DNA from 3 places in the Stenotrophomonas thermophila genome. Region 3 is predicted to be linked to each of the others. Evidence: predicted binding sites of a transcription regulator. Region 3 holds the regulator's gene; each other region holds the start of a gene.
The links. Region 3 encodes FliA, which starts transcription of late flagellar genes. Its sites were predicted from a motif close to TAAAGTTTNNCNNNCNNNGGCCGATAA; they were not measured.
Positions count from the first base shown of each region.

Region 1: the regulator FliA is predicted to act here: its motif matches at 5,747-5,773, upstream of BN1263_RS18635 (methyl-accepting chemotaxis protein).
Region 2: the regulator FliA is predicted to act here: its motif matches at 4,375-4,401, upstream of BN1263_RS17875 (GGDEF domain-containing protein).

Region 1 covers NZ_CVIW01000063.1:10,033-20,574, reverse strand. The annotation lists gene BN1263_RS18655 (ABC transporter permease) at 1-271, shown strand, start outside; gene BN1263_RS18650 (ABC transporter permease) at 268-1,389, shown strand; gene BN1263_RS18645 (hypothetical protein) at 1,441-2,733, opposite strand; gene BN1263_RS18640 (glycine zipper 2TM domain-containing protein) at 2,959-3,327, opposite strand; gene BN1263_RS18635 (methyl-accepting chemotaxis protein) at 3,495-5,714, opposite strand; gene BN1263_RS18630 (barstar family protein) at 6,342-6,734, shown strand; gene mutS (DNA mismatch repair protein MutS) at 6,869-9,460, shown strand; gene BN1263_RS18620 (catalase) at 9,652-10,542, shown strand, end outside.
Region 2 covers NZ_CVIW01000062.1:915-11,456, reverse strand. The annotation lists gene BN1263_RS17890 (ATP-binding protein) at 1-1,715, shown strand, start outside; gene BN1263_RS17885 (sulfite exporter TauE/SafE family protein) at 1,813-2,592, opposite strand; gene BN1263_RS17880 (YchJ family protein) at 2,674-3,066, shown strand; gene BN1263_RS17875 (GGDEF domain-containing protein) at 3,048-4,331, opposite strand; gene egtB (ergothioneine biosynthesis protein EgtB) at 4,482-5,753, shown strand; gene egtD (L-histidine N(alpha)-methyltransferase) at 5,750-6,724, shown strand; gene BN1263_RS17860 (lytic murein transglycosylase) at 6,803-8,989, shown strand; gene BN1263_RS17855 (DUF2628 domain-containing protein) at 9,016-9,789, shown strand; gene BN1263_RS17850 (benzoate/H(+) symporter BenE family transporter) at 9,796-10,542, opposite strand, start outside.
Region 3 covers NZ_CVIW01000008.1:4,151-14,692, forward strand. The annotation lists gene BN1263_RS05150 (response regulator) at 1-174, opposite strand, end outside; gene BN1263_RS05155 (STAS domain-containing protein) at 171-479, opposite strand; gene BN1263_RS05160 (chemotaxis protein CheW) at 649-1,848, opposite strand; gene BN1263_RS05165 (ParA family protein) at 1,845-2,627, opposite strand; gene motD (flagellar motor protein MotD) at 2,632-3,648, opposite strand; gene BN1263_RS05175 (flagellar motor protein) at 3,650-4,390, opposite strand; gene BN1263_RS05180 (chemotaxis protein CheA) at 4,494-6,326, opposite strand; gene BN1263_RS05185 (protein phosphatase CheZ) at 6,329-6,934, opposite strand; gene cheY (chemotaxis response regulator CheY) at 6,934-7,326, opposite strand; gene BN1263_RS05195 (RNA polymerase sigma factor FliA) at 7,384-8,127, opposite strand; gene BN1263_RS05200 (MinD/ParA family ATP-binding protein) at 8,124-9,011, opposite strand; gene flhF (flagellar biosynthesis GTPase FlhF) at 8,998-10,542, opposite strand, start outside.

The DNA of each region.
Region 1 (10,542 bases), on a different contig from region 3:
CATCGGCACCGCACTGGCGTTCTCCAGCGCCACGTTCCCGGTGCTGGACGGGCCGTTGTTCACCCGCATCTGGCATCAGCTGCTGCCATTGAGCGCCTACATCAAGCTGCAGACCCAACAGCAGTTCATCGGCTCGCCGCTGCAGGTTTCGGCATGGCCGCTGGCTACGCTGCTATTGATGACGGTGGTGGCCGGGGGCATCGGCGGGCTGCGCCTGATCGCCTTTGCGCGTACCCCAGAAGCCGCACAGCCGGCGGGGGGCGACGCATGAGCGTACTCTGGCGCAGCCTCCGGCAGACCCTGATGGCGGTCCTGTGCGACCGCTACGCGATCGTGGTGATGGTCGGCGCAGTGATCCTGTACTCGTTCTTCTATCCGGCCGCCTACCGGCACCAGGTGGCCAGCAACCTGCCGGTGCTGGTGGTGGACGAAGACCACAGCGCGACCAGCCGCGAGCTGCTGCGCAAGCTCGACGCACTGCGCGTTGCGCGCGTGGTCGGGCAACCGGCGGACGTCGACAGCGCACGCCGGCAGCTGGAAGCCGGCCAGGCCGAGGGGATCGTCGTGATCCCGGCCAATCTGGAGCGCGACATCCTGCGCGGCCATCCAGCCAAGCTGGTACTGCTTGGCAACGGCGCCTACCTGGGCCGCGCCAGCTGGGTGCTGGGCAGCGTAGCTGACGCGCTGGGTGCGTTCGGGCGTGATGCCGTGGTCGGCCAGGCCGCCTTCATGGGTGCACCGCAGGCCCCGCCGGTCACGCTTGTGCAGCGTCCGCTGTACAACACCCAGGAAGGCTATGGCAGCGCGATCGTGCCCGGGGTGGCCGAGCTGATCGTGCACCAGACGCTGTTGATGGGCATCGGCGTTCTGCTCGGCGGCCGCCGCCTCGCACTGGGCCGGCGCCTGCGCTTCGACCTGCCGACGCTGGCCGGCATGGCGTTGGGCTTCGGCCTGATCGGACTGTTCGGCCTGTTCTGGTACGCCGGTTTCACTGCCTGGGCGCAGGACTACCCGCGCGGCGGCAACCCGATAGGCCAGCTGCTGGGCGGCACCTTGTTCATCGCCGTCACCGTGGCCTTCGGCCTGTTGGTCGGAAGCTTCTTCCGCACCCGCGAGCGCGCCTTCCAGTACATCGTCGCCACCTCGATCCCGCTTTTTTTCCTGGCCAACCTGTCGTGGCCGGCGGTGATGACGCCGCAACCGCTGGTCTGGCTGGCACAGCTGCTGCCCACCACCTCGGGCATCAACCTGATGGTGCGCCTGAACCAGATGGACGCCCGCCTGACCGACGTCAGCCACGAACTGATCACCCTCACCCTTCTGCTGCTGCTTTACGGCAGCCTTGCCGCCTGGCGCCTCCTGGCCCGAAAAGGGGACGGAGGGGATTAAGTCGCAGGCAACCTGTTCAAGGGCCGCGGCATGGCCGCTTCGAGCCGACGCTCAGGGATCCGGGGCGTACCAGAACGGGATGCGGAACGCGCGACGCCGTCCGCCCCCGCGCTCGCCGCCTGTGGCATTCCACGCCAGTTCCAGGTCATGGCGTCCGGGCGCGAGGCCGCGGGTAGGCAGGTACCCTACCAGGCCGCGCATATCCAGGTCGCGCCGCTCCATGGGCACGAAGTCATGCAGGTCGACCGGGGTGCCGTCCAGCTTGACCTGCCAGAGCCGGGAAAGGCACTCCACTGCGGCGTTGGCGGCCTGTTGCCCGGAGGCTTCATTGTGCGCGTCCGGAAGTGCGGTGCAATGCTGGCGCGCCAGCGGATTGTCACGTTGCGGGCGATGCGGAATGAACACGCGAAGCTGCCCACCGCTGATCGTGTCCGACGGGATCATCGGGTACGGCAGCAGCTGGTCATGCGCCGAGCGCATCGATTCGTAATGCGCACTCAGCATGCCGTGCTCAACCGCCGCTTCCGTGACGATCTGGTACCGGTTGAACAGCGAGAACTTCAACGACGCCATCACCTGCACGGCGGCCAGCAGCATCGCTACCAGCACCGCGAACAGGTAGGCCGCCATGAACGAGCGCGAGCGCAGGTTGCTCTGCATGGTCAGCTGCATGGTCTGCATCAGGCGCAACAGCGGAACCCGTTGCAGGGCCGCCAGCATGCCCTGCAGGAGTCGCTGCGGTCGCTCATGGGGCTGCCCGCGCGCCTGCCGCCGCGCCACGATCTTTTCCAGGATCCCGGGGGTAACAGCCAGCGTCAACAGTGCGGCCAGCACGCTGCACAGGGCGAGCATGGCGACATGATCGGCGCCACCTGACAGCGCGCCGATCACCATCGACACACCGAGCGTCAGGACGGCCAACACCAGCGTGCCCGCCAATGTCTGTACGGCAAGCAGGGTGGTCGAGAACAGCATCGTCGCCAGCCGGTCGGCCCGTTCGATGCTGCCATCGAGGCCTCCGTCCCGGGCCTGCAGGAAAGCGCGCGTGACCGCCCCCATTCTTGGCAGGCGCGCCCAGTCAATGCCATCGGGGAAATGCGACCGGAGGCCGATCAGCCCGATCCAGTAGCCGCGCACCGTGAGGTGGATGATCAAGGCGACTGCCAGCACATAGCACATGCCGACACTGATGCTGAAACCGAACCAGAGCATCTGGAAGTACATGCCTTCGGTGTGCAGGCTGCTGCGCGCCCAGGCGTCGAACAGATAGCCCGGCACGGCCAGCAGCGCGAACGCCAGCAGGCCCGAAATGAACAGCTCGAGTTCATCGGTGCGATCACGCACCCGTTGGGGATGGGCGGTCGCTTCCGCTATCGGGTCATGCCCGGCGAGCGGTGCTGGTTGGGGAGCTGGAGCCGATTCGTTCACTGGACGTTCATCCGTTGAGTCGGCGCAGTATAGGCATGACGCCAGATTCAGCGATACGGGTCCGGAACGACGAACGCCGGCGCGGGGCCGGCGTTCGAATACTGCGATGTGGAAGGGCCGAACAGGTGTGGCAGCGACAGATCAACGATAGACGCGTTCGCAGCGGCGCTCGACGACGCGGTCGCCGTTCTTCTGCTGGCTGTTGCCCTGGATCTGGCGACCAGCCGCACCACCGGCCACGGCGCCCGCCACGGTAGCGAGCTTCTTGCCGTTGCCGCCGCCCACCTGGTTGCCCAGCAGGCCGCCGATTACCGCGCCGGTTGCCGTACCGGCAATGCGGTTCGGATCGCGCGAGTTGCGCTGCACTTCCACGTTCTTGCAGACCACGCGGCTACCGTCGTTGAACCTGCGCCCCTCATCACGCGGGCCGTAAGTCTGCGCGCCGGCCACCGACGAGGCCGCCAGCAGGGTACCCAGCACAAGCAATCGGGTCGAGGTCTTCATGGCCATCTCCTGAGTTCCGGTTTTGGGGCCAGTGTCCCCCAGCGGTTGGCAACCGGAAGTGAAATGGGCGTGTCCCCAGCCTCGCCGGCCATCGCGCGTTCAGGGAAAAAATCCGCGCCCATCACGGTCAACGATCGTGATGGGCGCCGTCTCCCTGCCGGCATGCGCTGTTGCTAGAACTCTTCCCAGCCGCCCGCGTTCGCAGCCAGCGTCGGCTCGATGCGTGGTACCAGTACCCCCGGCCGGCGTACCGGAGTCACTTTCGCCGCGACCGCGGCCAGGACCGGGCGCACGGCTGCGGCCGTGGTTGCACTGATGCGGAACACCGAAACCGCTTCGGCCAGCAGATTGGCCTGCTCCTCCATGGAACGAGCCGCGGCGCTGGCCTCTTCCACCAGCGCCGCGTTCTGCTGCGTGGTCTCGTCCATCTGCACCACCGCCTGGTTGACCTGTTCAATGCCCGAGCTCTGCTCCTGCGATGCGGCAGATATCTCGGCCATGATGTCGGTCACCCGCTGCACCGAGGCCACCACCTCGCCCATGGTGGTGCCAGCCTGGCGGACCAGCGCCGAGCCATCGGCGACCTTGCCAACCGAATCCTCGATCAGGCCCTTGATTTCCTTGGCCGCACCCGCCGAGCGCTGTGCCAGTGTGCGCACCTCGCTGGCCACCACCGCAAAGCCCCTGCCCTGTTCACCGGCTCGCGCGGCTTCCACCGCCGCGTTCAACGCCAGGATGTTGGTCTGGAACGCAATGCCATCGATGACCGAGATGATCTCGGCGATCTTCTTCGACGAGGCCTCGATCGCCGACATCGTGGTGACTACCTGGCCGACCACCTCGCCGCCCTGCGAAGCGACACCGTGCGCGCCGATCGCGAGTTGATTGGCCTGGCGTGCGTGCTCGGCATTCTGCTTCACGGTGGAGGTCAGTTCCTCCATCGACGCCGCAGTCTCTTCCAGGTTCGCCGCCTGCTGCTCGGTGCGCCGCGACAGGTCGGTGTTGCCCGCGGCGATCTCGCCTGCCGCCAAGTTGATGCTGGACGCGCTGGCCTGGATGCGGCCGACGATCTGCGTGAGCTGATCGACGGTGGCGTTGCAGTCATCGCGCATCCGGGCGAACACCCCGTGGAAGTCCCCCTGCATGCGCACGGTCAGGTCACCGCGCGAGATGGACTGCAACAGGCTCGATACCTGCACCAGGTTCTCGTCGGTGGTCTGCATCAGCCGGTTGAGCCCGGCCACCATGTCGTGGAAATCGTGAGCGAAGCGCTGCTCGTCACCGCGCAGGCTGAAGTCCCCCGCCGCTGCTGCCGTCGCCAGCCTGCGGATCTCACCGTTGATCGCTGACAGGCTGGCCTTGGTCTCGTCCATCGCCTGGGTGATCGCGGCCTTCTCGCCCGGCAGAGGATCCATGTCTACCGACAGATCGCCCCGGGCGTAGTGCTTCATTACTTCGATCAACCGGTTCTGCACCTGCACATGCGAGCCGACCAGCGCATTGGTCTCGTGCACCATGCGCCCGTAGTCACCGGGGAAGGCGCTCTCATCCATGCGATAGCTGAGGCTGCCCGCATCGTGCTGGCGAGCCAGTTCCCCCTGTGCCGCCATCACAGACTGCAATTGCGCCTGCATGCGCTGCATCGACCTGAGCAGCTGCGTCACCTCATCGTTGCCGGAGGCGTCGATGCTGCTGTCCAGCCGCCCGTTGGCGATGCCATTGGCGAGCTTCACGGCTCCCTCCAGCGGCCGGGTCAGGCTGCGGGTGATGGCCCATGCGGCCAGCGAGCCGAGTATCAGGCTCAGCACGCCGAACACGATCGACAAGGTGCCGGTCCACGCCTCGGTCGCGCGGTAGTCCTCGCGGCTGCGCGCCGTCAGCACCTCCTGGTGCCGCAGCAGGGTGGAGATCGCCTCGTTCCAGGCCGTCGCCAGGCCCTGCTCGGCAAGCAGCTCCTTGGCTGCACCGTCGAAATCGCCGTCCTTCATGCGCTCATGCAGTTGCCGGGTGGACGCGTCGGTGGCCCTGCGTGCCGCGTCGATCCGCGCGACCAGCGTATCGCCGGTGGCATCACGCGGAATCTTGATGTACTTGGCCCATATGGCGTCGTAAGCCTGCGACAGCTCCTGCGCCTTCCGATAATCCCTGTCGAAATCCTCACCGCGCTTGATCACCATCAGCCGGCGCTGCATCAGCACCGCATTATTGGTATCCAGCATCTCGTTCAACAACCGCATTTTCACCATGTTGACGTCCACCACTTTCTCGAACTGGGTGGACTTCAGGTGATTTCCGTACAACGCCAGGCCGACGATGGCGACGATGAACAGCAGCAGCAAACCAAACCCGGCGCCCAGCCGGGATCCAACTCGGAGGTTGCGTAAGGCGAGCATCTCAATTCCCTTGATCAATGGCCGTACGGTCGATGGCGGCGCAGGCAGGGGAAACTTTATGGGCCGATATTATTGTATCGATCCAGATATCCTGAAATGTGCGGGCTGTTGTGAAAACCGCGCACCGGCAGATTCCTGCAGCCGCGCATTGCAAACGTGCATCGGACCACCCAATATTCGACCTGAATGCGGGTTATTCATTTTGCGAGCTGGTGACGGCGCATGGAGAACGGGTGGCCAGCATTAACTTGGGCTGCGAAGAAGCCATCAGAGGCATGTGCCACGCTTCCTTCCGCCTCTGGCCTGGGAAAGAACGTTCGATACCTTCTCGGGAGAGCCCCATGAACTCGCGCTCAGTATCGGTGTTTCTCCGGAGTATTCCCTGGCATCCATGACCGATGCAGATGATGCATGGCGGCGTGGCGTCCGCCCACTGCAGAGCAAGCCACCACGTAGCCGGTGCAATGATTCGCATCGTCGCTGGCCCTCTACGCATCCTTCGACGTCCGTCGTGACCTGTGGCAAAGGCGCACCGCGATGCCATATGGCATTCGGCCCGGAGCGACCGCGCAAAGCTCTCTCGTGCTGGGCCATCAACAACAGCGCGGACTACGCTACAGTCCGCGCATGACTCTCGTCCTGCAGATTGAAGGCGCCGCCATTGATGACATCGCCAGCCTTTACACGGAGATCAACCGCGTGTTCATGGCCGGCGAGGCATGGCAGCTCGGGCCGAGCCTGGACGCACTGGACGACCTGCTGCATGGCGGCTATGGCGCACTGGCTGGCCACGCGCAGGCCACGCTGATCTGGCGCGATATCGCCCACAGCCGTGCGGCGCTGGGCGTGGAGGCGACCTGCCAGTGGCTGCAGGCCAAGCTGGACGCACCAGGCAGCTTCAACGCGCGGGCGATCGCCCGCCGGCTGCAGGCGGTGCGACAGGGCGAGGGCGCGACCTACTTCGAGATCGTCATGCAGATCTTCGACAGCCATCGGCAGATCACCCTGGTCCCGGCCTGAACCCTTTTTCGTGCCGCACCGGCCTGCCACCAGTGGCGGCAGCCCTGCGCCCCAGCAGTTACCATGGACGGCCCTGTACCGGCTCCGCTGCCGCCGCCCTCCGGCGCGGCCGGACGCCCTGATTCACGAGTCCCATGTCCAAAGACAAGTCCGCCGAACATACCCCGTTGATGAAGCAGTTCTTCGCAGCCAAGTCCGAATATCCGGACCTGCTGCTGTTCTTCCGCATGGGCGATTTCTACGAGCTGTTCTACGACGACGCGCGCAAGGCCGCGCGCCTGCTCGACATCACCCTGACCCAGCGTGGCAGTTCCGGTGGCGCACCGATCCCGATGGCCGGCGTGCCGGTGCACGCGTACGAAGGCTACCTGGCACGGCTGGTGGCGCTGGGCGAGTCGGTGGCGATCTGCGAGCAGATCGGCGATCCCGCGCTGGCCAAGGGCCTGGTGGAACGCAAGGTGGTGCGTATCGTCACGCCCGGCACGGTCACCGACGAGGCGCTGCTGGATGAGCGCCGCGATACCCTGCTGATGGCGCTCTCGCGCAGCAAGCAGGGCTACGGCCTGGCCTGGGCCGACCTGGCCGGCGGGCGCTTCCTGGTCAATGAAGTGGAAACCGACGACGCTCTGGAAGCCGAACTGGCCCGCCTGGAACCGGCCGAGCTGCTGGTGCCGGACGAGGAGAACTGGCCGGAGTTCCTGCGCCAGCGCACCGGGGTGCGCCGCCGCGCACCGTGGCTGTTCGACGCCGACAGCGGCCGCCGCCAGCTGCTGGCGTTTTTCAAGCTGCATGACCTGAGCGGCTTCGGCATCGATGACAAGCCGCGCGCGACCGCAGCCGCGGGCGCTCTGCTCGGCTATGTCGAGGAGACCCAGAAGCAGCGCCTGCCGCACCTGACCTCGATCGCGATGGAAACCGCCGGCGAGGCGATCGCGATGAACGCCGCCACCCGCCGCCACCTGGAGCTGGATACGCGCGTGGACGGGGATACCCGCAACACCCTGCTGGGCGTGCTCGACAGTACGGTCACGCCGATGGGCGGGCGCCTGCTGCGCCGCTGGCTGCATCGTCCGCTGCGCCTGCGCGAGGTGCTGGTGCAGCGCCACCATGCGGTGGAAACCCTGATCGATCGCGGCGCGGACGCCGACATCCGCGAGCAGTTCCGCCGCCTGGGCGACCTGGAACGCATCCTCACCCGCGTTGCGCTGCGCTCGGCGCGCCCGCGCGACTTCTCCACGCTGCGCGACGGCCTGGGGCTGCTGCCGGCCGTGCGCGAGGTGCTGGCACCGCTGGACTCACCGCGCCTGCAGGCCCTGCATGCCGCACTTGGTGAACACGATGCGTGCGCGCAGCTGCTGGCCAGTGCCATCGCCGAAATGCCGCCGCTGAAACTGAGCGACGGCGGCGTGCTGGCTGACGGCTTCGATGAGGAACTGGACGAGCTGCGCCGCCTGTCCACCCACGCCGACCAGTTCCTGGTGGACCTGGAACAGCGCGAACGCGAAAGCAGCGGCATTCCCACCCTGAAGGTGGGCTACAACCGCGTGCACGGCTACTACATCGAGATCAGCAAGGGCCAGTCCGACCGCGCGCCGGTGCACTACACCCGCCGCCAGACACTGACCAATGCCGAGCGCTACATCACCGAAGAGCTGAAGGCGTTCGAAGACAAGGTGCTGTCCGCGCGCGACCGTTCGCTGTCTCGCGAGAAGTACCTGTACGAGCAGCTGCTGGATACCCTCGGCGAACAGCTGGAACCGTTGAAGCAGTGTGCCGCTGCGCTGAGCGAACTGGACGTGCTGGCCGCCTTCGCCGAGCGCGCGCAGGCACTGGACTGGTCGCGGCCGCAACTGGAAACGGCACCGTGCCTGAAGATCGAGCGTGGCCGCCACCCGGTGGTCGAAGCGGTGCGCGAGCAGCCGTTCGAACCGAACGACCTGGACCTGCATCCCGACCGTCGCATGCTGGTCATCACCGGCCCGAACATGGGCGGTAAATCGACCTACATGCGGCAGAACGCGCTGATCGTGCTGCTGGCCCACATCGGCAGCTTCGTGCCGGCCAGCCGTGCGGTGATCGGTCCCATCGACCGCATCCTGACCCGCATCGGCGCGGGTGATGACCTGGCCCGCGGGCAGTCGACCTTCATGGTCGAGATGGCCGAGACCAGCTACATCCTGCACCACGCCACCACCCATTCGCTGGTGCTGATGGACGAGATCGGCCGCGGCACCTCCACCTACGATGGCTTGGCGCTGGCCGACGCGGTGGCCCGTCACCTGGCCTACCAGAACCGCTGCTACACGCTGTTCGCCACCCACTACTTCGAACTGACCGCGCTGGCCGACGAACAGTACGAAGGCGGCCGCAGCGGCATCGCCAACGTGCACCTGGATGCGGTCGAGCACGGCGAGGCGCTGGTGTTCATGCACGCGGTCAAGGATGGCCCGGCCAACCGCAGTTTCGGCCTGCAGGTGGCGGCACTGGCCGGCCTGCCGCGCGCCACCGTGGCCCAGGCACGGCGTCGCCTGGCCGAACTGGAGCAGCGCGGCGGGGAGAGCCATGCCGCCGAGCTGGCGCCGCAGGCGCTGGATGCCCCGCAGCAGTTCGGGCTGTTCGCCGCGCCATCGAACAAGGCACAGGAAGCGCTGGCGGCCATCGACCCCGATGAGCTGACCCCGAAGCAGGCGCTGGAAGCGTTGTACCGCCTAAAGGCGCTGCTCTAGGACTGCCGCGCCCGGCCCCGGCTCCCGCCACAGCGCGGGCGGCCGTCCGAAAGGCTCTGCAAATCCTATTCCACGTTTCAATTGACAGAAACTATCAGCCTGAACGGATCATTCGATTATTCATTTCATCTGGCCCTAGCTAAAGTCGAGTGAAGATGTTCCACCGCCGTCTTCACCCGCAGGAGCCAGCCATGAGCCAGTCCGATAACACCAGTCCCAAGTGCCCGTATCACACCGCTCCGTCGCCGGCAGAAGGCGCCCAGCAGCAGCGTGAACTGAGCACCACGCCGAAGCAGAAGCACGGCGACGATCCGGTCACGCCGATGACCACGGCCTTCGGCGCACCGGTGGTGGACAACCAGAACAGCAGGACCGCTGGCCCGCGCGGCCCGCTGCTGATGGAAGACGTGTGGCTGCTGGAAAAGCTGGCCAACCTCAACCGCGAGATCATTCCCGAGCGCCGCATGCACGCCAAGGGCTCGGGCGCGTTCGGTACCTTCACCGTCACCCACGACATCACCCGGTACACGCGCGCCAAGCTGTTCGAGAAGGTGGGCAAGCAGACCGAGATGTTCGCGCGCTTCACCACGGTGGCCGGCGAGCGTGGTGCCGCCGACGCCGAGCGTGACATCCGCGGCTTCGCACTGAAGTTCTACACCGAAGAAGGCAACTGGGACCTGGTCGGCAACAACACGCCGGTGTTCTTCCTGCGCGACCCGCGCAAGTTCGCCGACCTCAACAAGGCCGTGAAGCGCGACCCGCATACCAACCTGCGCAGCGCGCGCAACAACTGGGATTTCTGGACTCTGCTGCCCGAGGCCCTGCTGCAGGTGACCGTGGTGATGAGCGACCGCGGCATCCCGCGCAGCTTCCGCCACATGCACGGTTTCGGCTCGCATACCTACAGCTTCACCAACGCCGACAGCGAACGCTTCTGGGTCAAGTTCCACTTCGTCAGCCAGCAGGGCATCGAATCGCTGACCGACGCACAGGCGCAGATCCTGGTCGGCCATGACCGCGAAAGCCACGGCCGCGACCTGTTCGCCGCGATCGAGAAGGGCGACTTCCCGAAGTGGAAGCTG
Region 2 (10,542 bases), on a different contig from region 3:
CGCTGCTGCACAAGCTTGAACTGCGCGAGCATGTGTTCGAAAGCTGGCTGCGCCGGGAGCTGGGCAAGCGCTTCGACTACGAATGCGTGGATGCCAAGCAACTGCGCAACGTCGACCGCGGCATCACCCGCGAAGGCCAGGTCAAGCATCCAGGTGACCGTTTCGAGAAGGACGACCGCAGTGCAGTGGGCGACCGCCGCCGCTGGATCCTCGGCTTCAACAACCACGACAAGGTCGGTGCCTTCGAGCGCGAAGCCCAGGAACTGGCCAAGCGCATCGCCAGCTGCGAGACCGACATCGCGCGCCTGCGCGGGCAACGTGACCGCGACAACGAACGCCGCCTGGCCTGCCACGAGCTGGTCAGCATCAGCTGGAACGAGATCGACATCGCCGCTCCGCAGCAGCGCCTGAGCGATATCGAAGCCACCCTGCGCGACCTGCGCGAAGGCAACGCCGACCTCGCCAGGCTGGCCAAGCAGATCGACGCCGTGCGTGCGGATATCGAACAGGCACGCCGCACCTATGAGGACGTTCGCGTCGAACGCGGCCAGCTGGTCAAGGAGCGCGACCGTCTCGATCGCGCCCGCCAGCAGAGCCGTGCACTGGTGTTGCCGACCCTGGCCCAGGAGCAGGAGGCCGGGCTTGCCGAGCGCCTGCAGGAGCAGGGTCCGCTCAGCCTGGAAACGCTCGAAGCGCACATGCGCCAGGTCAGCAACGCGCTGAACGAGCAGCTGTCGTCCTCGCAGCAGGACCTCAACCGCATCGAGAACCAGCTGATCGGCTGCTTCCGCCGCTTCATCCAGCAGTGGCCGGAGGAGTCGGGTGACTTCACCGTCTCGGTGGCCTCGGCCGAGGACTTCCTCGCCCGCCTCGAACGCCTGGAACGCGATGGCCTGCCGCAGCACGAAGAGCGCTTCTTCGATCTGCTGCAGAACCAGAGCAAGAACAACCTGCTGGCCCTGCAGCGCCACAGCGCCGAAGCCCGGAAGTCGATCGGACAGCGCCTGGATGAAGTGAATGCCAGCCTGGAGCAGGTGCCGTTCAACCGTGGCACGCTGCTGACCATCGAACTGAGCGACCGCCGCCTGCCGGAAGTTGCCGAGTTCCACCTGCAGCTGCGCGAGGTGCTGTCGCAGCAGCAGACCGAGCAGCGGGAGCTGGCCGAATCGCAGTTCACCGTGCTGCGCCAGCTGGTCAACCGACTGGGCTCGCAGGAAGGCGAGGACAAGCGCTGGCGCGAGCTGGTGCTGGACGTGCGCATGCACGTGGAGTTCATCGGCGTCGAGCTGGATGCGGAAACGCGCCAGCAGGTGGAGATCTACCGCAGTGGTGCCGGCAAGTCCGGTGGCCAGCGCCAGAAGCTCGCCACCACCTGCCTGGCGGCAGCGCTGCGCTACCAGCTCGGCGGCGCCGACAGCCAGCTGCCCAGCTACGCGGCGGTCGTGCTCGACGAGGCCTTCGACAAGGCCGACAACGAGTTCACCGCGCTGGCGATGAACATCTTCGACAACTTCGGCTTCCAGATGGTGGTCGCCACCCCGCTGAAGTCGGTGATGACGCTTGAACCGTTCATCGGCGGCGCCTGCTTCGTCGAAATCAGCGGCCGCCACGACTCCGGGGTGTTGCTGATCGAGTACGACGAAGAAGGCAAGCGCCTGAAGCTGCCCGAGCGCAGTCGCCAGCAGGCCAACGAACCGGAAGAAGCCGAGGCCTGACCCGGCCGATCGAATGGGGAATGCCGGCCAGCGGCCGGCACCACCCATGGGCGGGGTCCACGACCCGGCAGTGCCGGCCGCTGGCCGGCAACCGCTTTCACGAACCGCGGAACGTGTCCCACGCCATCCGCGCGATCAGCACCACCACCAGCCCCACGAACAGCTTGCGGATGAACGGCGTGCCGCCCTTCAGCGCCAGGCGCGTGCCCACCACCGAACCGATGATGTTGGCTGCGGCCATCGGCAGCGCGAACAGCCACAGGATGTTGCCGGTTGGTACGAAGAACGAGATCGCTGCCACGTTGGTCGCCAGGTTCACGACCTTCGATGCCGCTGACGCGCGCAGGAAATCCAGCCCGAAGAAGCGTACGAACAGGAAGATCAGGAAGCTGCCGGTACCCGGCCCGAAGAATCCATCGTAGAAGCCGATCGCCGCACCGATCGCCAGTGCGATCACCAGTTCGCGGCGGCCGATCTCCTGTGGCCGGTGCAACGCGCCGAAGTCCTTCTTCCACAGCGTGTAGGCCAGCATCGCGATCAGCAGGACCAGCACCAGCGGGCGCACCGCGTCCTTGGGCAGCAGGCTTACCGCAGTGGCCCCGGCGAAGGAGAAGATGAAGGCGGTACCAGCCGCGAACAGTACCGGCTTCCACGGGAAACGCACGTTGCGCGCGTAACGCCAGGCAGCCGCACCGGTGCCGAACATCGAACTGAACTTGTTGGTGCCGAACAGCATCGCCGGTGTCTGCTGCGGCAGCACCGTGAACAGTCCCGGCAGCTGCACCAGGCCACCGCCACCGACGGCGGCATCCACAAGACCGGCGATGAAGGCGATCACCACCAGCCACCACAACTCGGGGGGAACCAGTTCCAGCACGGCGATCAATCAAGGTGGGGGCGCGACAGCATACGCCCTTCGCCGATGGATGCTGGCGGCGCCCCGCGCGACAATGCGCGCATGAGCCGAAAACCTGCCGATCCCTGTCCCTGCGGGATTCCCGCGGAGTACGCCGCCTGCTGTGGCCGTTTCCATGCCGGCGACACCGTTCCCGACGCCGAACGCCTCATGCGTTCGCGCTACAGCGCGTACGTGCGGGGCCTGGCAGGCTACCTGCGCCAGAGCTGGCATCCGGACACGCGTCCGGTCGAGTTGTCGCTGGATGACGCGCCCGGGCAGCGTACGCACTGGCTGGGCCTGACCGTCCATGAGCACACCGTCACCGGCGCTGACAGCGCCGAGGTGAGGTTCACCGCCCGCTACCGGGTAGGTGGCGGCAGCGCGGTGAAGATGACCGAACACAGCCGCTTCCTGCGCATCGACGGTCGCTGGTACTACCTCGACGCAGTCTGAGCCTCAGCCCGCTGTCCGGCGTTCGCCCGGATCTGGTTGCGGCCGCCGTCCTTGGCGGCGTACAGCGCCCGGTCGGCGGCCTTGACCACCGCTGCCGGGCGCGGGTCCACAAGGCTGTCGGCCAGGCCGATGCTCACCGTCACCTGCACCACCGGGCCGTTGCCGCCGCGCCCGCGTTGCTGACGCCCGGCGTCATCGTCGCGGCTGCGGGTGCTGCGGTCGCGCAGCTGCATGCGGGTGTCCTCGATGCTCTGCCGCAAGGCTTCCACGGCATCCATGCAGGCGTCGGCCGGCTGGCCCAGGAACACCACCGCGAACTCCTCGCCGCCGTAGCGGAACGCACGTCCACCATCACCGACCCGCGCCAGCCGCGAGGCCACCAGGCGCAGCACGTCGTCGCCGGTGTCGTGGCCGTGGGTGTCGTTGAACGATTTGAAGTGGTCCACGTCCACCATCGCGATGCTGTAGGTGCCGCGCGCCCGTTGCAGGGTCTCATTGAAGGCGCGGCGCCCCGGCAAGCCGGTCAGTTCGTCGCGGAACGCCATGTGGAACGACTCCTGCAGCATCGCGCCCAGCATCAGCAGCAGGGCCGCACTGGCCAGCGCAGGCAGCAGCACCGGCTGCAGGAAGACCCTCGGCAGCATCCACCACAGGCACAGCAGCGCCAGCAGCATAGCCGTGTGCAGCGGCCGCGGATGCCGCCATGCCTGCCAACCCAGCGCCGCCGTGGCCAGCAGGAACAGCAGCGCCGGCAGCTGCGCCAGCGCGTTCCAGTCGGCCGGGATCCACGCCCAATGACGGTTCGACAGCAGATCATGCATGCCGCGCGGCTGCTGCGCGGCCAGCAGCAGGAAGATCAGCAATGCCGTACTGCTGGCGACGGAGCGCAACAGCAGGTCGTGCCTGCGCCGCCCACGCTCCGGCCACAACGACAGGCCGGCGAACAGCAATGGCAGCCACGCCGAGATGGCATGGAAGCGCAGCGGTGTCAGCGCGCTGACATGGCCGCTGCGCAGATAGCCGCCGACATCCTGGTGTAGCAGCGCGAACATGACTGCCACCACCAACAGCAGGCAGAGCGCACGCACCTGGTGGTAGAGAAGGGCCAGGCCGGCACCGAGGCAGGCCAGCAGCCAGGGCAGAACGCGTTGGGCCGGACTGGCGACGTCTTCGTTGCCCAACGCCGCCCACAGCACCACGGCAACCAGCACGGCGGGCAGCACGAACAGGTAGTGCGCAGGCTGGCGGAGCGGATGCAGGGGCAATCAGGAATTCCAGCGCGGTGACGACGCGGCCGCAGCATTGCCGTTAGCGGCGTTCGGGGCGGCTTCTTGAATGCGGCAGGCCCATCCATGTGAACGAAGTGACGCCGGACCATGACATCGCACTCACCCGCCGGCACCGATGCTGTCGGCATGGACAGCGTACCCGCCGCCGTCGCTGCCCCGCAGCACGATCTCGCCCACCAGTTCGCACGCGTGCGTGCGCGCAGCATGCAACTGGCCGGCCCGCTCAGCGCCGAGGACGCCATGCTGCAGAGCATGGCCGATGCCAGCCCCAGCAAGTGGCACCTGGCCCACACCACCTGGTTCTTCGAACGCTTCGTGCTGGCCGGCTTCCCGGCTGCGCCTGCACATGACCCTGCATGGGACTACCTATTCAACAGCTACTACAAGAGTATCGGCCCCGCCCATGCCCGGCCGCAGCGCGGCCTCCTCTCACGGCCCTCGCTGCAGCAGGTGCATGACTATCGCCAGCAGGTCGATGCACAGGTGCAGTCGCGGCTATCGGCAGGTGACCTGGACCCACACGCGCTGCACAACCTGCAGCTGGGCCTGCAGCACGAACAACAGCATCAGGAGTTGTTGTTGACCGACATCAAGCACGCGTTCTGGTGCAATCCGCTGCAGCCGGCCTACCGCGAGGACCTGCCCACCCCCCCTGGCGCTGCCAGTGCACAGGGCTGGATCGAATCACCCGAGCGCATCGTTACCGTCGGCGCTGCAGCCTGGCCGCAGCACGCTGCGTTTGCCTACGACAACGAATCGCCGCCGCACCGCGTGCTGCTGCCGGCACATGCTCTGGCCGAACGTCCCGTCAGCAATGCCGAGTACCGTGCTTTCATCGATGCCGGCGGCTACCGCGAACCGCGCTGGTGGCTCAGTGAAGGCTGGGCATTGCGTGAAGCCGAGGACTGGCAGCACCCGCTGTACTGGGATGACACCCTGCAGCGCGAATACACCCTGGGCGGTTGGCGCGAACTGGATCCGCACGCGCCGGTCTGCCATCTCAGCTACTTCGAGGCCGATGCCTGTGCCCGCTGGGCCGGGGCACGCCTGCCCAGCGAGTTCGAGTGGGAGGCCGCGGCCGCGTCTCAGGCGGTGCGGGGCCACTTTGCCGATGACGATCACCTGCACCCGCAGGCGGGGCAGGGCAGCGGCCTGCGCCAGCTGTTCGGTGATGTCTGGGAGTGGACTCACAGCGCGTATGGCGCCTATCCCGGCTACCGCCCTTTCGCGGGCAACCTCGGTGAGTACAACGGCAAGTTCATGTGCGGCCAATGGGTGCTGCGCGGCGGCAGCTGCGTCACGCCACGGGGCCATGTGCGCGCCAGCTATCGCAATTTCTTCATGCCGCCGGCGCGCTGGCAGTTCTCCGGACTGCGCCTGGCCAGGGACCTCACATGAGCACCGTGCACGACGCGCTGCAGGCGTTGACCGACCTCACCCCCGGCCGCCAGCAGATCCTCACCGACGTGGTGGCCGGGTTGTCGCGCGCACCGCGCCAGCTGCCATCCAAGTATTTCTACGATGCACGCGGCTCACGCCTGTTCGAGCAGATCACGCAGACCTGCGAGTACTACCCCACGCGTACCGAGCTGGCGCTGCTGGCGCGGGTGCTGCCGGACATCGCCCGCAGCGTCGGTCCTCATGTTCATGTGGTGGAGCTGGGCAGCGGCAGTGGCCGCAAGACCGCGCTGCTGCTGGCGGCGCTGCAGGACCCCGTGGCCTACACCCCCATCGAGATCTCGCGCGCCGCGCTGCTGTCCAGCATCGACCATCTGGCCCCGGCGCTGCCGGACGTCGAGATGCTGCCGGTCTGTGCCGACTTCACCCGCGCGGTCGCCGTCCCGGCACCGGAACGCGAGCCTGCGCGGCGCCTGTTGTTCTTCCCGGGCTCCACGTTGGGCAACTTCGTCGAAGAGGATGCCATCGCACTGCTGCGCGCGATGCGCCAGACCATGGGCCGCGATGGCCTGGCCCTGGTCGGCATCGATCTGCACAAGGACCCGGCATTGATCGAAGCCGCCTACAACGATGTGCAGGGCATCACTGCTGCATTCACCCTCAACCTGCTGGCGCGCCTGAACCGCGAGATCGGCAGCGACTTCGATCTGGACGGCTTCCGCCACCGCGCCCGCTACAGCATCGCGCGGCTGCGCATCGAAACCGATCTGGTCAGCCAGCGCGCACAGGACGTCCGTCTGGATGGCCGCACCTTCCACTTCCAGGCCGACGAGCCGATCCGCGTCGAATACAGCCACAAGTACACCGACGACAGCTTCGAAGCGTTGCTGCTGCCAGCGGGCCTGCAGGTCGTGCGGCGCTGGGATGCTGAAAGCCCGGCCTATGGCCTGCGCCTGCTTCGCGTCCTTTAGCCGCCGCCAGCCCGCGCTGCTTCAGGTTCGCCTACGCTGCGCCTAAGATGGCCCTGCAACGGCAACACGGAGGACGCCATGCCCATTCTGACCACGCTCGGCCTGGCGGCCGTGCTCGCCGCGGCACCCGCTTCGACAGCAGCGCCTGCGGCCAGCAGCGATGCCGCTTTCAGCCGCTGCCTGGCCGTCCTGCAATCGACAGCCGCCAGCCAGGGCATCAGTGCCGACCGCTTCAATGGGATTATCGCCGGGCTCACCCCCGATCCCAGCTTGCTCGGCCTGCTCGACGCGCAGCCGGAATTCACCACGCCGATCTGGGACTACCTGGCCGCGCTGGTCGATCGCCAGCGCGTGGACGATGGGCGCGTCCTGCTGCAGCAGCATCGGGCCCTGCTTGATCGGGTGTCGGCCCAGTACGGCGTCGATCCGGCCACCATCGTCGCGGTCTGGGGCGTGGAGAGCGACTACGGCCGTGTGTTCGGCAAGCGCCCGCTGCTGCAGTCGCTGGCCACGCTGTCCTGTGCCGGCCGCCGCCAGCCCTTCTTCCGCGGTGAGCTGCTGGCCCTGCTCAAGTTGATCGACCGCGGCGACCTGCAGGCACAGGGGCTCACCGGTTCCTGGGCCGGCGCCTTCGGGCATACGCAGTTCATGCCCAGCACCTATGCACGCATCGCCGTGGACGGTGATGGCGATGGCCGCCGCGATCTGGTCGGCAGCATTCCCGATGCGCTGGCCTCCACCGCCAATTACCTCAAGCGCGCCGGCTGGCGCAGCGGAGAGCCGTGGGGCATGGAAGTGCGTATCCCGCCCGGTTTCGACGCCAGCCAGGCCGGGCGCACCCAGCGTCGGGCGCTGGCCGACTGGCGTGCGCAAGGTGTGACCGCATTGGATGGCAGCGCGTTGGCCCCGGCCAACCTGCCTGCCGACGCGCGCGCGGCCCTGCTGCTGCCGGCGGGCGGCAAGGGCCCGGCGTTGCTGGTGTTCCGCAACTACGACGCGATCTACAGCTACAACGCTGCCGAAAGCTACGCGCTGGCGATCGCCACGCTGGCCGACCAGCTGCGTGGCGGCACGGGCCTGGCCACGGCCTGGCCGACCGATGATCCCGGTATCGGCCGCGATGAGCGCCGCCAGCTGCAGACCCTGCTGCTGGCCCGCGGCCACGACATCGGAAGCGCCGACGGCATGATCGGTACGGCCACGCGTCGCGCCATCCAGGTCGAGCAGCAGCGCCTGGGCTGGGCCAACGCAGATGGGCGCGCGGGACAGCGTATCCTTCGCACTCTGCAGAACGCGCCGCGCACTGCACCGGTGCCCACGCGTTTCATGCTTCCCAGCAACTACAGTGCCGTGCAATCGCCGGCCATACGGAGTCGATCCCACGTGCAGCAGATCCAGGGTGTACGCAGCGGGCAGTACCAGGGGCTCGATGCCTGGCTGGTTGAAACCGGCGACGCCAGCGCGGCCATCAGTGTGTTTGGCGGCCAGCTGCTTTCCTTCGTGCCCAAGGGCCAGCCGGATCTGATGTGGCTGTCCCCCCGGCGCGCCGAACTGCCCACGCCGATCCGCGGAGGCAGCCCCGTCTGCTGGCCGTACTTCGGCCGCCAAGGCCAGGACAACGACGTGCCCGCCCACGGTTTCGTCCGTACCGTGCCGTGGGAACTGCAACAGGCCCGTCGCCTGGACGACGGCAGCATCGAGCTCACGCTGGCACCCCCGGTGCTGCAGAGCCTGGACCTGCGATTGAGGATGACTGTGCGCGTAGGCCGCCAGTTGACCCAGCGACTGATCACCGAGAACGTCGGCAGTTCCCCTGCCAGCATCACCCAGGCGCTGCACAACTATTTCCGCGTGGGTGATGCCAGCGCGGTGGATGTGGACGGCGTGGACGGACTGGACTATCTGGACAAGTTCGAGAACTATGCGACGCCGCGTCGGCAGCAGGGCGCCTGGACGTTGCGCGATCCCCGTGATCCCGGGCGCAGCGACCGCATCTACACGCAGGCCAAGGGTCACTATGTCCTGCGTGATCCGGTGCTGAAACGCCGCATCGACATCCGTACGGAAGGAAGCCGCTCGCTGGTGGCGTGGAATCCCGGTGCCGAGGCTGCAGCGAAGATGGCAGATGTGGGTGAGGGCTGGCGCGACTACGTCTGCCTGGAAGCGGCCAACGCCGGACCCGACGTGGTGACCCTGCCGCCGGGTGGCAGCCATGTGCTGTCACAGACATTGTCCGCGGCACCGTGGACACCGGTAACCCGGTAACGAATCAACGCAGCAAGGATGTTTTCATGCAGGACGCACAGTGGTGGTACGCCAACAGCAGGCAGAGCGAAGGACCGGTGGACCTGGCCGCCCTGCGTCGCCTGCAGCAGGACGGCACGGTGACGGCACGCACGCTGCTGTGGCGCGAAGGCATGCCCTCGTGGCGCCCCTTGGCGGAGCTGGAACAGGATTCAACGCCCATCGAGATGGCGCCGGCTCCGGATATCGACACAGCCCCACCGGTTGAGGTCGTTGCGCCAAGTGTCGGCGATCCGTCCGATCCGTATCGAGCCCCCGCCGCTGCACCGGATACGGCTGCCGCCGCGGGGCTGGAGGGCGAGATGGCCTTGTACGGTAGCGTGGTCGGCGGCAACTTCCCGATCTATCGCCAGCGCTGGCGACTGGATCAGGGCATTGCCACCGCCAGTGGAACCTGGCACTGGCCGGCCTTCCTGCTCGGCCCGATCTGGATGATGTACCGCAGGATGTACCGCCTGGCGGCAATGTGGGTCGGCCTGCTGCTGCTGATCAGCGTGGTGGAGACCTTGCTGGATGTGCCCGAAGGCGTGTCGCTGGTCATCACCATCGCGCTCAGCGTCACCACCGGCACCTTTGGCAACACCTGGTACCTGGCACACTGCCAACGCCTGATCGCCCAAGCCCGTGCCGTCAGCGGCGGCGATGACGCACGGCTGCGCAGCGAGCTGACCGCACGCGGCGGCACCAGCGTGGTCGCCACACTGGCCGCCATCGTCATCTCGGTGGTGTTGAGCACCGTCGGCGCCGCACTGGCGGGGTAGGACAGGTCAGCGGCCCTGACGCGGCCGCAGCACCAGCAGGCACAGCGCACCGGCCACCAGGCCCCAGAACGCCGAACCGATGCCGGCCAGTGAGACGCCGGAGGCGGTGACCAGGAAGGTGACCAGTGCCGCCTCGCGGTCCTGCTCTACCGCCAGCGCACTGGCCAGGCTGTTGGCGATGGTGCCGAACAACGCGATACCGGCCACGCAGGCCACCAGCTCCTTTGGGAAAGCCGCGAACAGGGCGGCCACGGTGGCACCGAACAGCCCGATGACAATATAGAAAGCCCCAGCGGCCATGGCGGCGGTGTAGCGCCGTGCCGGATCCTCGTGCGCATCACGGCCCATGCAGATCGCGGCCGTGATCGCGGCCAGGTTCAGTGCGTAGGCACCGAACGGCGCCAGCAATGTATTGACCACGCCGATCCAGCCGATCAGCGGCGACACCGGCGCGTCATAGCCGGAGGCACGCATCACTGCCACACCGGGGATGTTCTGCGAGGCCATGGTAACCACGAACAGGGGCAGGGCGATGCCGGCTACCGCAGTCCAGGACAGGGACGGGGTCACCCATTGCGGCACCGCCAGCTGCAGCTGCACCTGCTGTGCGTGCAGCAGGCCACGGCTGGCTGCGACCGCGATGCCGACCAGCAGTGTGGCGATGACCGCATAGCGCGGGAACAAGCGGCGTCCCGCCAGCCAGGTGGCGAACATTGCCATTGCCAGTACCAGTTGGGAATTCATGGCCACGAA
Region 3 (10,542 bases):
GTTCGGCATGTTGACGTCGGTGACCACCGCATTGAAGCGCTGGCCCTTGGCGCGACCGAGCGCGACCGCGCCGTCTTCGGCTTCTTCGACGGCAAAACCGGCCGAGGTGAGGGCGAAGGAAACCATCTGGCGCATCGACGCCGAATCGTCCACCACCAAGATACGTGCGCTCATGCAGCGTTCTCCACAGATTTCAGGTTGTCATGGGTTGCGTCCAGGCCCAGGGCCTGGGTGACGCCCAGCAGGCGCGCGGCGTCACGGAAGGTTGCGGTGCAACCGTGGAAGCCGGTGCCCAGGCCTGCCTCGCGGCGGGCCTGCACGAATGCACACAGCACCTGCACGGCGGCCGTGTGGATGCGGGCGACCTGGCTTGCATCCAGGGTCAGCTCGCCTGCCTGCGCCACCAGCGGGGCGAGGCGGTTCTTGAGCTCGGTGCTGCTCTCGATGCCGAGATCCCCACCCAGTTCGACAGTGCTCATCGTTGCTCCGGACAAACGGTTCCGTGATCCATAACGGCACCCCGGCAGGGTTCTTTAGGGGAATCGACGCGGTGCGCCGATGCGGTGTTGTTCGGGGACGGGAGATGCCAATGCTGCGCATCGGCACCTGCAGTCCCCGACAGGCACCGCGTCGGCGCAAAGCGCCGACTCAACTCAACAGCCGTGTGGCGTCGAGCAGGATCATCGGACGCTGGCTGACCCGGGCGACGCCACGGAACAGGTCGTTGGAAATCTGGCAGATGCGCGCGGTATCAGGCGGCTCGATCTGCGAGTCGGTAAGGTTGGCGACATCTTCCACCGCCGACACGCGCAGGCCGATGGTTTCGCCGTCTTCCTCCAGCACCACGATGCGGGTCTGCGAATCGTCTTCGGCAGCGGCCGCACCCAGGTGCAGGCCGAGATCCATCACCGGTACCACCTGGCCCCGAAGGTTCATGATGCCGAGCATCGCTGGTGCGGTGCCGCGCAATGGCAGCAGGGGAACTGGCAGCACCACTTCCTGCACCTTCAGCAGTTCCAGCGCATAAGCCTGGGTGCCGCAACGCAGGCGCAGCCAGCGCGAGGTGCGCTCGCCGGCGCGGCGGTTCTGCGGATGCGGGCTGCTGGCGGGCTGGAGAGCCTGTGCCTGCAGTTCCTGCCAGGTGCCGGGACGGTTGGTGGCCGGGGCATCCACGGCAACGCGGGGCGGCGGCGCGACGGCAGCGGGCGCAGCCGGGGCAGGCGCGGGTGCAGGGCGCGCTACCACGGCCGGGGGCGGCGTGGGGACATCCGCGCCGCCGGCAGCGGCCTCGAACGCAGCCTGCAGGCCGGGGCTGTCAGTGTGGGCGAGGTGATGGCTGTCGGCCGCGTCGGTCTCGTAGATCACTTCGTCGGGCAGGTCGTCCCAGGTGGGCTCCGGGCCGGCCTTGGCCGGGGCCGTCTCGTGGATCACCTCGTCAGGCAGATCATCCCAGGTCGGTTCCCGCTCGGGAGCGGCGACCGGCATTGCGGCGGCCTCGAAGGCGGCCTCCAGTGCTGCGTCGTCCTCTGCCGGTGCAACGGCAACAGTCTCCGTTTCGTAGATCACCTCGGCAGGCAGATCGTCCCAGGTGGGTTCGCGGCCGGCCGTTGCGGCGGCCTCGAAGGCGGCTTCGAGCGCGGCGTTGTCCGCGGCAGGCGCCGCGGCGACGGTGTCGGTTTCGTAGATCACCTCGGCCGGCAGGTCATCCCAGGTCGGCTCATGTTCCGGTTGCGATATGCTGGCCGGGGCCGGGGCGACGCTGTCCGGCGTTGGAAGCACGACGGCCGGAGCGATCGCTTCGCCCAGCAGTTCGTCCAGATAGTCGTCCAGTACGCCGGTGCTGTTCATGCGGCCTGCTCCAGGGCGCGGGCATCCTGAGCGAGGATCCAGTTCAGTGCGCGGCGATAGGCGGCCAGGCCGCGGCCCGGGTACTCCTCACCAACGCTGGGCAGGGTCAGGCCTGCGGCATTGCTGATGCGGGTGTCGATCGGAATGGCGTCTTCCCACACGCGGGTGCCATGGCGATCCTGCATGGTGCGCAGCGACTCGTTGCCGGCGCGGGTGCGGCGGTCGAACAGGGTCGGCAGGATCGAGATCGGCAGCGGGCGGCGGCGCGAGCGCTCGACCATCTCGCCGGTGCGGACCATGCCGTCCAGGCCATGCAGGGCCAGCGGCTCGGCCTGGGTGGGGATGATCAGGCGGTCGGCAGCGGCCAGCGCGTTGATCATCAACAGGCCAAGGGTGGGGGCACAGTCCAGCAGGATGTAGTCGTGCTGGCCCTGGTGGCGCGCCAGTGCGTTCTGCAGGGCCAGGCCGAGGCCGGGCTGGTTGGCGCTGCGGCGCTCCAGCGTGGCCAGCGCCGACTGCGCGCAGACATAGTCCAGGCCTTGGATGCTGCTGGCATGGCACAGGCTGGAAAGATCGACCGGCGGAGCGCCGAACAGTTCCAGCACGCCGGCCGGCGGCGGATCCACCGGTACGCCGAAGGCGCGGCTGAGCGAGGCGTGCGGATCGAGATCGATCAGCAGCACGCGATGGCCGAGCGCGGCCAGGCCGCGGCCGAGGGCGAGGGTGGTGGTGGTCTTGCCGACTCCGCCCTTCTGGTTGGCGATTGCCCAGATGCGCATCGGTTTACTCCTTCATTGCCGGGGGAACGGCGGCGCCGACGCGGCTGCCAGCCGGCACCGGCGGCAACTTCACCGGTGCGATGGGGGAGGTGGGGGCGCTGGCCGGAGTTGCGGCGGCTTGTTCGGTGGTGCTGTTGTCGACGGGGCCGGTGGCCGCATTGAGGCGCTGGCCGAGCGGATCCACCGAATGCGAGGTGTCGGCCAGGATGATGACCATCACCCGGCGGTTGCGGTTGCGCCCCTGCGCGCTGTCGTTCTCTTCGCGCGGACGAAACTGGCCATAGCCGACCATCGCCAGCCGCGACGGCTGCACGCCCTGGTCGGCGAACAGGTGCACCACGCTGGCCGCGCGGCCGGCCGACAGTTCCCAGTTCGAAGGGAAGGTGGCGGTGGCGATCGGCACGTTGTCGGTATGGCCTTCCACGCGCACGCTGTTGGGCACGTCACGCAGCACCTCGGCCAGGCTGGCCAGCGTCTGCCGTGCATGCACGTCCAGCGCGGCCGAGCCGGTGGGGAACAGGATGTCGCTGTTGATCTCCACTTCAATCCACAACTCGGTGCGGCGCACGCTGATCATGCCGCGGTCGATCAGCGGCGCCAATGCAGCGGTGAGGCGGTCGGCGATGCTGTTGAGCTGGCGCTCGGCACGGGCGATCTGTTCCTGGTTGTGCACGGAGACCGGCATGCGCATCTGCGAGGCCATCGACGGCAGCAGGGTCGGGTCGTGCGACGGCGCCGGCGCGGACGGGCCGATCTTGGTGCCGGACTTGATCACCGAAGGGCTGTCCCAGCCGCCACCCTGCACCTGCTTGTTCCCCACCTGCACCGGGTTGATGGTGCGCGGTGCGCCACCGAAGGCATCGGTGAGCGCGTCGGCCATGATCCGGTACTTGCCCTCGTTGACCGAGGAGATCGCGTACATGACCACGAAGAAGGCGAGCAGCAGCGTCATCAGGTCGGCATAGGGGATCGCCCATGCTTCATGGTTGGCGTGCTCTTCGTGGTGCTTGCGGCGGGCCATGTCAGTGCAGGAAGCCGGAAAGGTTGGTTTCGATGTTGCGCGGGTTCTCGCCCTGGGCGATGGAAATCAGGCCTTCAATGACCATTTCGCGGTCGCGGGTGTTGTGCGAGATCACACTCTTGAGCTTGGCAGCCACCGGCAGGAACAGCAGGTTGGCCGAGGCGATGCCGTAGATGGTGGCGGTGAATGCTGCGGCGATGCCGTGGCCGAGCTTGCTCGGGTCGGCCAGGTTCTTCATCACCGCGATCAGGCCGAGCACGGCGCCGATGATGCCGAGGGTCGGGGCGTAGATGCCCATCGCTTCGAAGACCTTGGCGCCGGCCTGGTCCTGGTGTTCCTGGCTGCCCAGTTCGATTTCCAGCATGTGCCGCATCGATTCGGGCTCGACGCCGTCCACCAGCAGCTGCAGGCCCTTGCGCAGGAACGGGTCCTGCTGCGCTTCCACCTGCGATTCCAGGCCCAGCAGGCCCTGGCGGCGGGCGATGTTGCTCCACTCGACGATCTGCTGGATCAGTTCACGGCGATCGCTGTGCGGCGGGCGCACGACCCAGCGCACGATCTTGAACGCATGCTTGAACACCGCCGGCGAGGTATGCAGCAGGATCGCGGCAACGGTGCCGACGATGACGATCACGAACGCCGCAGGCGACCACAACGACGCCAGGCCGGCGCCCTTGAGGATGCTGCCGCCGACCAGCGAGGCCAGGGCGAGAAAGAGTCCAATGAGGCTGAGTCTATCCATGGTTCCGGTATCGGCGTGTATGAATGGGACTTGAGACACCGGTAGATCGCGTACAGACGGTAGTCACAGTTTTTCGGGTCGCCGGGCATGGCCCTGGCGGGGTTCAACGCAGCCCGTCCACGTCCAGGATCAGGGCCATGCGACCGTCGCCGATCAAGGTTGCACCGGCATAACCGCGCAGGCCGCGCAGGGCCTTCGGCAGTGGCTTGATGACCACTTCCTCACGCCCGCGCACCTGGTCCACGACCAGCCCGAAGCGGGCTTCGCCGGCCTGCAGCACCACGATGGTCAGCAGGGTTGACGCGGCCGGCGTCACATCCAGCCACTGGCGCAGGTCGACCAGCGGCAGGGTGTGCGAGCGGCGATCAAGCACGGCGCGGCCATCGAACCAGCCCAGCGAGGTGCGCGGCGCGTGCAGCACTTCCATCACGCGTGCCAGCGGTAGCGCGTAGACGTCCTCGCCGGCCTGCACCAGCAGGGTCGGCAGGATCGCGAGGGTGAGCGGCACGCGGATCAGGAAGCGGCTGCCACGACCCAGTTCCGACTGGATCTGGATCTGGCCGCTCAGTTCGCGGATGCGCGACTGCACCACGTCCATGCCGACGCCACGGCCGGAGATGTCGGTGACCTGCTGCTTGGTCGAGAAGCCGGGCAGGAACACCAGGTGCAGGCATTCCTCGCTGCTCAGGCGGGCGGCGGCTTCCGGATCGATCAGGCCTTTCTCACGCGCCTTCGCGCGCAGCTTCTCCGGGTCGATGCCGGCGCCATCGTCCTGCACCTCGATGCTGACGTAGTCACCTTCCTGCTGCGCCGACAGGCGTACATGGCCCATCCGCGGCTTGCCCTGCGCCTCGCGCAGGTCGGGCATTTCCACACCGTGGTCGATGGCGTTGCGGACCAGGTGCACCAGCGGGTCGGCCAGGGCCTCGACCAGGTTGCGGTCGAGCTCGGTCTCGGCACCGATCAGCTCCAGGTCCACTTCCTTCTTCAGCGAGCGGGCAACGTCGCGGGCGACCTTGGGGAACCGCGAGAAGACCTTGCCCACCGGCTGCATGCGGGTGCGCATCACCGCCGATTGCAGGCGCGCGGTGGCGATATCCAGCGTCGACACGGCGCGGTCCAGCTCTTCATCGCGCAGGCGTGCACGCAGGGTCTTGAGCCGATTGCGCGACAGCACCAGTTCGCCGATCAGGTTGACGATCGCGTCCAGGCGTTTGGTATCAACGCGCACCGTGTGTTCGGCCTCGGCCAGCGGCTTGGCCGCCGGCTTGGCCACGGGTGCCGGTGCAGCGACCGGGCGCGGCGCGGGCGCCGGCGCCGGTGCCAGGACTGCAGCAGGCTTGGCACCCGGTGCGGCGCCACCGTGCAACTGGTCGAGCAGGGCTTCGAACTCGTCCTCGCTGATCAGGCCGTCGTCGGCTTTTTTTGCCGGCGCGATCGCAGTCGGAGCATTGCCACCGTGCAGCTGGTCGAGCAGCGCCTCGAATTCGTCGTCGGTGATCAGGTCGCTGCCCCCCGCGGCGGGTGCTGCTGCGGCGGCGGGCGCAGCCACGGCCCCCCCGTGCACGTCGAACTGGGCGATCAGGTCCGGCGGCGCATAGCCCGGCTCGGTGCCGGACGACACGGCGTCCAGCATCGACTGCAGGTAATCCAGTGATTGCTGGGCCGCGTCGAAGTGGTGGGCCTGCAGCACGGCCTGGCCGGCGCGCGCCGCGCCCAGCGCCTCCTCAGCGGCGTGGCACAGCTCGACCATGGCAGTGACGCCGAGGAAGCCGGCGCCGCCCTTGAGCGTGTGGTAGCCGCGGAACACCGCATTGAGCTGGTCGCTGTCCTGCGGTGCCTGCTCCAGCGACACCAGCTGTTCGCCGAGGCGGTCCAGGATCTCCTGCGCCTCGATGATGAAATCGGCAGTGATGTCGTCGGATACCGCGCTCATGCTTACAGCCCCAGATCCGACAACAGGTCGTCGGCGTCGTTCTGCGAGACCGCGTGGCGGTCCAGTCCCTTCAGTGCCGGCCCGGCCAGTGCCGGGTCGGTGCGATGCTGTTCCGGCGGCAGGCCGAGTGCGCCGAAGCCCTCGTGCACGCGGCGGACGATGCCGACCACGCGACGGATGATCTGCCCGGTCAGGTCCTGGTAGCTCTGGGTCAGGGCGATCTCGGTCAGGTTGTGGCGGATGCGCTCGAGCTGCGCGTCCTGGCCTGGCTGCAGGCCTTCGGCACGCAGCTGTTCGGTCAGGCTGCGGCATTCCTCGGCCAGGTCCAGGGTGAGGTGGGTGGCCTGTTCGGTCATCGCCACCACGTGGTCCAGGCGTGCGCAGGCGTCGTCCAGCTCACCGGCCTCGCTGGGCACAGTCGGCAGCTCACCCAGTGCCTGCCCCAGCTCGCGGGCCAGCCGCGAGAGGCCGCTCATCATCGGCTGCGTACGCAGCGCGACCAGTCCGTCGATGCGCTGCCGCCAGGCGGCCTCGTCACCGGACTCGAGTGCGTCCAGGGCTTCCTGCAGGCGCAGGGCGAGGGCGCTCTTGTCGACCGTGGTATCCATCAGGCGCTGGCCGCCAGGCGTTCGAAGATCTTGCCGAGCTTCTCTTCCAGCGTCTGCGCAGTGAACGGCTTGATGATGTAGCCGTTCACGCCGTTCTGGGCGGCTTCGATGATCTGTTCGCGCTTGGCTTCGGCGGTGACCATCAGCACTGGCAGGGTCTTCAGCTTGGCATCGGCACGGATCGCCTTCAGCAGCTCGATGCCGGTCATCACCGGCATGTTCCAGTCGGTGACCACGAAATCGAACGGCTGGCTCTGCAGCAGCGACAGCGCGGCATGCCCGTCCTCGGCTTCGGCGGTATTGGTGAAGCCCAGATCGCCCAGCAGGTTCTTGACGATCCGACGCATGGTCGAGAAGTCATCGACGATCAGGATGCGCATGTTCTTGTTCAAAGCAGAGTTCCTTTGTTGTTCATTCCGGGCGGCCGGGGGCAGCCGCCTCGGGCATGTTCATTCTTCCAGGCCGGCGTCCGCCGCCTCGAAAATCTTGAGCCGGCCACGCAGGCGCAGCACCGCCTGGCCGTGGATCTGGCAGACCCGCGACTCGCTCACGCCGAGCACCGCGCCGATCTCCTTCAGGTTCAGTTCCTGCTCGTAGTAGAGCGAGAGCACCAGCTGTTCGCGCTCGGGCAGGTGGCCGATGGCCTTGCCCAGCTCGCGGCCGAATTCACCACGCTCCAGCACCTGCTGCGGCGTCGGGCCGCCCTGGGCGACGGTGTCCAGCTCGCCCTGGTCCTCGATGCGCGACTCCAGGCTCAGCACCTGGCCACGTGCGGCGTCTTCCATCAACCGCAGGTATTCGGGCAGCGGCATCTCCATCGCGGCGGCCACTTCGGTGGCGCTGGCGGCACGGCCGGTGCTCTGTTCCAGGCGGCGGATGGTGGCGGCGGCATCGCGTGCACGGCGGTGCACCGAGCGCGGCACCCAGTCGCCACGGCGGATCTCGTCGATCATCGAACCGCGGATGCGGATCGAGGCATAGGTCTCGAACGAGGCGCCCTGGTCGGCGTCGTAGCTGCGCGACGCTTCGATCAGGCCCATCATGCCGGCCTGGATCAGGTCGTCCACTTCAACGCTGGCCGGCAACCGCGCGGCCAGGTGGTGGGCGATGCGCCGCACCAGGTCCGAATGCTGGGCGATGACCTCGTTGGCCGCCGAGCGCTGGACTTCCCTGTACTGGGCTGCGCCTTTCATGCGGCCACCCCGCGCTGCTTGAGGATGCGCTCGAGGAAGAACTCGACGCCGCCACGCGGTTCGGTCGGCGCCTGCCAGCGTGCGGTGCGACGCGCGATCTCGGTGATCGCCAGCGCGGCCGGGCTGGACGGATAGGCCTTCACCACCGGCTGCTGGCGCTGCACCGACAGGCGCAGCCAGTCATCCTGCGGCACGCAGCCCAGGTAGTTCAGCGAGACATCGGCGAGGAACTTCTCGCAGACGCGGGTCAGCTTTTCGTACAGCACGCGGCCCTCGTTGGGGTCGCGCACCATGTTGGCCACTACCTGGATGCGGTCCACGCCGCGTTCGCGAGAAAGCACCTTGATCAGTGCGTAGGCGTCGGTGATCGAGGCCGGTTCGTCACAGACCACCACCACGGTGTCCTGCGCGGCCTGGCAGAAGGTCAGCACGCCGTCGGTGATGCCGGCGGCGGTATCGACCACCATGATGTCCAGCTCGCGTTCCAGTTCGGAGAACACGTTGACCAGGCCGACATGCTCGGCCGGGGCCAGCTCGGCCATGTGCCGGCGGCCGGAAGCGGCCGGGACCACCAGCACGCCGTTCGGGCCTTCGACGATGACGTCGTCCAGCGAGCAGCGGCCGGCCACCAGGTCGGCCAGCGTAAAGGTGGGGTTCAAGCCCAGGATCACGTCGATGTTGGCCAGGCCCAGGTCGGCGTCCAGCAGCAGCGTGCGCTTGCCCATGCCCGCCAGCGCCACAGCCAGGTTGGCCGAGACGTTGGTCTTGCCCACGCCGCCCTTGCCGCCGGTTACCGCGATGGTGCGCACAGGGCCGAGCGGCTCGCTGCGGGTGGCCGACAGCGGGAAGGTCTTGGTCAGCTTGGCGTACTCACGCGACGGCATGGTTCAACTCCGGGTTGCAGGGCATATCGGCCGCGCGGCGCAAATCTTCAAGGCGAAGTACGAGATTGGCCGCACTGGCCCGGTGCAGGTCCTCCGGAACGTCCTGGCCATCGGTCACCCAGGTGATCGGGAGGGCGTGGTCCACGGCCACCGACAGGGCGTTGCCGAAGCGGCCGGTCTCGTCCAGCTTGCTCAGCACCAGGCCCTGCAGGTTGGCGGCGCCGAAGCGGCGGACCACCTCGTCCATGTCGCCGAAGCTGGTGTTGGCCGGCAGCACCAGTAGGGTGCGTACCTGCCGGGCGGCGCGCAGCCACTGCAGCTGCGCGGCCAGCGCGCGGTCGCGCGGGCCCAGGCCGGCGGTGTCGATCAGCACCAGCTTGTAGTCCTTCAGGCGTTCCAGCAGCTGGTCCAGGTCGGTGCCGCTGTTGGCCTCGTGCACCGCGATGCCGAGCTGGCGGCCGTAGCCGTACAGCTGCTCGCGGGCGCCGATGCGGGTGGTATCGGTGGTCACCAGGGCCACGTCGCGCGGCGCATGCTTCTCGGCGAAGCGCGAGGCCAGCTTGGCGATGGTGGTGGTCTTGCCGGCGCCGGTCGGGCCGACCAGGGCGATCACGCCGCCTTCTTCCAGCGGGTCGACCGGGGCGATCGGCAGCTTGCGCGAGATCAGCCCCAGCATCAGGCCGCGGCCACGATGGGCTTCGGTCTCCAGCGGGATCTGCATGGCCACGTCGCGGGCCAGCCCGGCGTCGAAACCGTACTCGTCCATCAGGTCCAGCGCGGTGGCGCGCACCGGGCTGCCACGCAGGCGCTCGTCGGTGAAGCGGTTCATCTCGCGCTCGATCACCTGGCGCATGCCGGCCACTTCCTGGCGCAGCTGGCGGATCTCGGCGTCGTCCTGGGCAACCACGGTCAGCGTCGGTGCCGGGGCCAGCATGGGGGCCGGGCTGGCTTCGCCGGCGGCTTCGGCCGCTGCCGGTTCGCTGGCGGCGATCCCGAGCTGCGCTTCGGTCACGGCAGCGGTCGGCAGCGGCGGCGGCTGCACGGCCGGGGCCACGCTTTCGTGATGCATGTCGCGCGGCGGGTCGATCTGGAAGCGGGCGCGGTTGGCCGGCACGGTGGCGGCCGGTGCAACGATGGCCTCGGCGAACGGGGCGAAGCTCTGTTCGGGCAGCGCCGGTTCGTTGACGGCGGCGCGCGCCAGGGTGGCGGCGAAGCCAGTGCTGCCACGGGTCGGCACGATCTCGTCGGCGCTGTCCAGGGTACGGCCGGTGGCCCCAACGGCCGCACGGGCGAGGGCGGCCACGGCCGAGGTGGTGGCGGCGACCGGTTCCGGCGCGGGGGTGCTGCTGCGGCGGCGGGTGACCGCGGCGATCACCGCGTCAGCAGCGGTGCGCGGCTTGGGTGCCGGCGGCGGTGCGACATCACGGCGCGAGGCTTCCAGTGCACGCTGCACGGCGCTCTCGTCATAGTTGGCCGCGGCGACGATCTCGACGCCTTCCTCGATCCGGCGGTTGGACAGGATCACGGCGTC